Regions from separate parts of the Paenibacillus sp. GYB004 genome, predicted to be linked through region 1. Evidence: a T-box and tRNA genes for the amino acid it is inferred to sense, from the RefSeq annotation. Region 1 holds a T-box; the other holds one or more tRNA genes.
The links. The T-box of region 1 lies ahead of ileS (isoleucine--tRNA ligase). A T-box ahead of a tRNA ligase gene usually reads a tRNA of that ligase, here a tRNA-Ile.

Region 1 (2,391 bases):
AACTTGCCGAACCGGCCTTCCCGGATATGGGACGGGTACCAGTCGATTTTGCTGTTGTTTTCGATCAGCTGATCTTTCACCGCAGTCGTCTTGATAAACCAGCTCTCCATCGCGTAATACAGCAGCGGCGATTTGCAGCGCCAGCAGAACGGGTAGCTGTGCTCGTACCGCTCCTTGGCGAACAGCAGCTTGCGTTCGGACAAGCTCTTGACGATATCGACGTCGCAGTCCTTCACGAACCGTCCGGCAAAATCGGCGACCTGCGCGGTATAACGGCCGGCCAGATCGACGACGCTTACGAAGTCGAGCCCGTGCTGGCGGGTCGTCCGGTAGTCGTCCTCCCCGTGAGCCGGAGCGATATGAACGATCCCGGTACCGCTCGAATCGCTGACGTAATCGGCATCGACGACGATAAACCCTTTCTCTACGGTCAAGTAAGTGAAAGGCGGCTCGTAAGCGGCGCCTACGAATTCCGAGCCTTTATGAACGGACAGCCGTTCGAAGTCTTCCTTGAACCATTTGTCCGCCAGATTGTCCGCCACGATGTAAACCTCGCCGCCCTGCCTCACTTTGACGTAATCGAGGTTGGCGTTAACGGCTAACGCCACGTTGGCCGGCAGCGTCCACGGCGTAGTCGTCCAGGCGAGGAAATACTCGCCGCTTTGCTTGTTCCGGAACTTCACGGTCGCGCTCAAATCTTTGACGTCTTCATAGCCTTGAGCGACCTCGTGAGAGCTGAGCGTCGTCTGACAATCCGGGCAGTACGGGCTGACGCGGTGACCTTTGTACAGCAGCCCCTTCTTATGAATCTCCGCCAAAATATGCCACACGCTTTCGATATAATCGTTCGTCAGCGTTACGTAAGGGTGATCCATATCGGTCCAGTAGGCGATTCCTTCGGTCAGCTCGCGCCACTGCTTCTCGTATTCGAACACGCTGCCTTTGCACGTCTCGATGAATTTGGCAACGCCGTACTTCTCGATCTCCTGCTTGCCGGAGATGCCGAGCTGCTTCTCGACGCCGAGCTCTACCGGCAGACCGTGCGTATCCCAGCCGGCCTTGCGGACGACGCGGTAACCGGACATCGTCTTATAGCGGCAAATAAAGTCTTTGATGACGCGTCCGAGCACATGCCCGATATGCGGCTTGCCGTTGGCGGTCGGAGGACCTTCGTAGAACACGAAATTCGGCTTGCCTTCCCGGTTTGCGATCGACTGCCGGAACGTATCCTCCTGCTTCCATCTCTTTAGTACGCGGAGCTCGCGTTCTCTTGCTTTTTCTTTGACATCCACTTTTCTCATCGCGCTTAGCCATCCTCTCGGGTTCATAACCATAATCAAACAAAAAAATCCCGTCCCTCTAAGGGACGAGATTATCTCTCGCGATACCACCCTTGTTCCGTTCGACCCAAGCTCCGAATCTCCCGGCACCTCAACTGCGCACGATCATGCGCGTCCCTTGTAACGGCGGGACCCCGGGGCGGCTTACTGGTGCGCTTCAGCTTTCCTTCTCGGAGAGGATGTTCGGCTAACACTTGAACGTTGGCTTTCAGCACGGGGCCAACTCTCTGGGGGACAAGGGATTAGCGTACTCGTTCTCGTCAATGAATTTGGTTATGGCATGTAATTAACTCTTTTGTACACTATTCCAATTCCATTGTCAACAAGTGGAACAAATTGGTGCTGCGGTGCGTCTAGTAGTACAAAGTCAGAGTTGTATTTTGAAAAAGGGAGAGAGACTCGCCAAGCGCTTTTTAATCCACTCTCCCTATTGGGTCTGACATCGTACTAAAGGCAGAGGTGATAAGATGAGAAAACGTATGAGGACCATCCTGTTGTGCAGTTTGCTAGCTATGGCGGTGATCGGGTTCGCCGCTCCTGCGGACGTATTCGCTTGTTCCTGCGCGGCGCCTCCGTCCGTACAGTCCGAGATGAACCGGAAGACGGCGATCTTCGCCGGGAAGGTGAAGGACGTCAAGCAGCCGGGCAAAATCGGCTTCGCGCAATCGTCGGCCGATCCGGTTCGCGTTACGTTCGAAGTGACGACGGTGTGGAAGGGGCAGGTTACGTCCACGACGGAAGTGTACACGGCGATGAGCTCGGCGAGCTGCGGCTATACCGGATTTGCCGTCAACCAGAGCTATCTTGTCTCCGCTTACGGAACGTCGGACCGGCTGGAGACCGGCATGTGCGAGATGACGAGGCCATTGTCCGCGGCGAGCCTGGAGCTGGCCGAGCTGGGCGCGGGTCAAGCGCCCGACCCTTCCAAGGCAGTCGCCGAAGGGAGCTACATCGTTCCGGCGGTCGCGGCGGTATCCGTGCTGGTAATCGCGGCAGCGGCAGTGCTGTTCGTGATGTCGAGGAGGCGGAGAACATAAACTTGCGCCTTACG
Region 2 (2,391 bases), on a different contig from region 1:
ACGTCGCCTCAACCTATAAGCCGGTGTTGCAGCCGGCCGCCGGATCGACTTCGTCTTCTGACGCGTTGTAAGATAAGCTTCACCCGGGAACTTCGGCAGAGCGGACGCTCTTGGCCGAAGTTCTTTTTTTACTTTCCGAGGGTTTAAGCTAAGGGTTTCAAGTTATCGAGGGGGGATGAAATTGCAATTGCATTCGACAATCAGAATCTCGTCCTGTTTCATTTTTATAAGGATTATAACGGCTTGAGAATAGAAATATAATGAAAATAAGCGATAAATGAGTAAAGTGTTTGTTGAGGATATTCGTTGATAATCAGAATCGTTTTAAGAATAGATGGATGTGCGTGGTACAATCGGGGATGGTTTGTTCACTAAGTTGGTTTGCTATAGTGGTTTGCATTCTTCAGGTGATAGATGGGTGATTAAACTTGAACTTGTTCAGGTTACCCCGCAGGATTTAAAGTCCTGTGCGTCCGCCCTGCATCCCATTATTTCTTTAGTACAGCCCCGCAATCCGGCACACTATTCGGATATCCGTTACTAACAATCGATGCTGCCAGATCATTGATAACGATAGAGAGCCCTTATGTGCCGCGTAACCGCTGAACTCTCTTTTCCTGACGTTACAGATTAACTGCTATGTAATTACTTTCACATATACACTGCTTTGCAACGATACTTGGCAAAGTCACGGCTCGGGGTCATAATCCCAAGTTAACTCTTTATCCAGCTCTTTATCGTACAGACTAACGCCGCTGGAGGTGCCCGGTCTATACTTGTCCGACTCTTTTTCTTTTTGATATTGGATATACTTCTTCTTGTATTGTTCCGTCTCCACACGCTGCTTTTCCGCATGCGCTTGGAGTTCTTGAACCGTTACACATCGCAGCGAGAAATTCATCGTAACGGTCCGCTCCATCTTAGTTATGACCGCATGCTGATAACGGCTCCCGTTTATTTCATAGGAATCGGGGATCGCCCCCAGATAGGCGCCGTGCGCATATACCTTCCAGGAACCGTCCTCCAGCCGCAGATCGACCGGGTCACCCTTTTTCAGGTTAAGCAGCACCGTTAACGGCGCCTGGTTTTTACGGTCGACAAGACTTTCAATGATCATCATGGACACATCCCGGAAGCAGTCTGTTCTCTTGGAGTTTACACCCAAAAACTAGGTCGAACCCGGTTCGCCTGCACAAAAAAACGCCGGGTTATCGACGGGGATCAACTCCCGCTGTCTTTAACCAAGCGTTTTGTGTTTTTGGATTGTAGGTTTATGCCGAGGACGAGACTCGAACTCGTACGGGGTTGCCCCCGCAGGATTTTAAGTCCTGTGCGTCTGCCATTCCGCCACCCCGGCATGTATGTATGGACGTTCCTATCAATCTATGATTGCCGCATTCTATTTCTGGTGGGCCCTGAGGGACTCGAACCCCCGACCAATCGGTTATGAGCCGACCGCTCTAACCAACTGAGCTAAGGGCCCCAATGAGCGGAAAAGATTATTGCGGGGGCAGGATTTGAACCTGCGGCCTTCGGGTTATGAGCCCGACGAGCTACCGGGCTGCTCCACCCCGCGTCGTTTGGAAATGCTGTCCTGTTCGCGACAGCGACAAAAATAAATATACACCATATGAAGAGTGGATGTCAATATTTTTTTCACTTAGTGGTACTAACCGTAAGTTTTCTTGTTCCCTACAGCTGATACCGGACGCCGAACCGGCCTTTCTTGGACCTGAACACTTCCACCGACTGCGGGCATTCGTAGCCGTAGATCCACCAATCCTCTTCCATCCGCTTGGCCAGACAGCCCGCCTGGAATTTGCTTTCATACAGCTTGACCCAGTACACCCATTGCATCTTCAATTCCGACCGATCCTTTCTTTGATCTTGTTCTCTCATTAGCATATCCCATCTCCCCCATTTTTTTACCGGGATCGGTACGATTCTATGCAAAAAGTTTCAGAAACACGCTATTTGCCCTAACGCTTACGCCCCCGTTATAAACGAAAAAGACCGCAAAAAAACCTCCCCGCATCTCTGCGTGAGAGGTTCTACACCGTTTATTCAGCCCGCATGCTCTCCCCGAAGCACCGCAGGGTTATCAACCGCCTCCAGGCGCTCCTCCTCGTCGCGCATCCGGTGAGCGATCCGGCTGGCTGCGGAAGCCGCGATGCTCGCCACCAGATCGTCGAGGAACGTATGGACGCCGTTCCCGCTTTTCGTATCGAGCCGCTTGATCACTCCGACCTTATGCTTGTCCAAATGACCGAACGTCGTAACGGCTATACTCCCATAGCCGAATACCGAACCAAGCGCCAACGTCTCGTCACAACCGAACAACCCTTCGTCCGTCTCGACGATCGACTGCAGCGGTTCGGACAGCATCTGTTT

Region 2: it has a tRNA-Ile gene. The T-box ahead of ileS (isoleucine--tRNA ligase) is inferred to sense a tRNA for this amino acid. The anticodon was not compared.

What each region holds. Positions count from the first base shown of each region.
Region 1 is NZ_JARBDB010000031.1:117,231-119,621, forward strand. Features, by position in the region: gene ileS (isoleucine--tRNA ligase) at 1-1,301, opposite strand, end outside; T-box leader at 1,360-1,613, opposite strand; gene PV433_RS14070 (hypothetical protein) at 1,808-2,377, shown strand.
Region 2 is NZ_JARBDB010000035.1:130,203-132,593, forward strand. Features, by position in the region: gene PV433_RS15400 (S-layer homology domain-containing protein) at 1-71, shown strand, start outside; gene PV433_RS15405 (hypothetical protein) at 689-1,120, opposite strand; tRNA gene PV433_RS15410 (tRNA-Leu) at 1,275-1,357, opposite strand; tRNA gene PV433_RS15415 (tRNA-Ile) at 1,407-1,483, opposite strand; tRNA gene PV433_RS15420 (tRNA-Met) at 1,503-1,576, opposite strand; gene PV433_RS15425 (hypothetical protein) at 1,693-1,899, opposite strand; gene PV433_RS15430 (phosphatidylglycerophosphatase A family protein) at 2,065-2,391, opposite strand, start outside.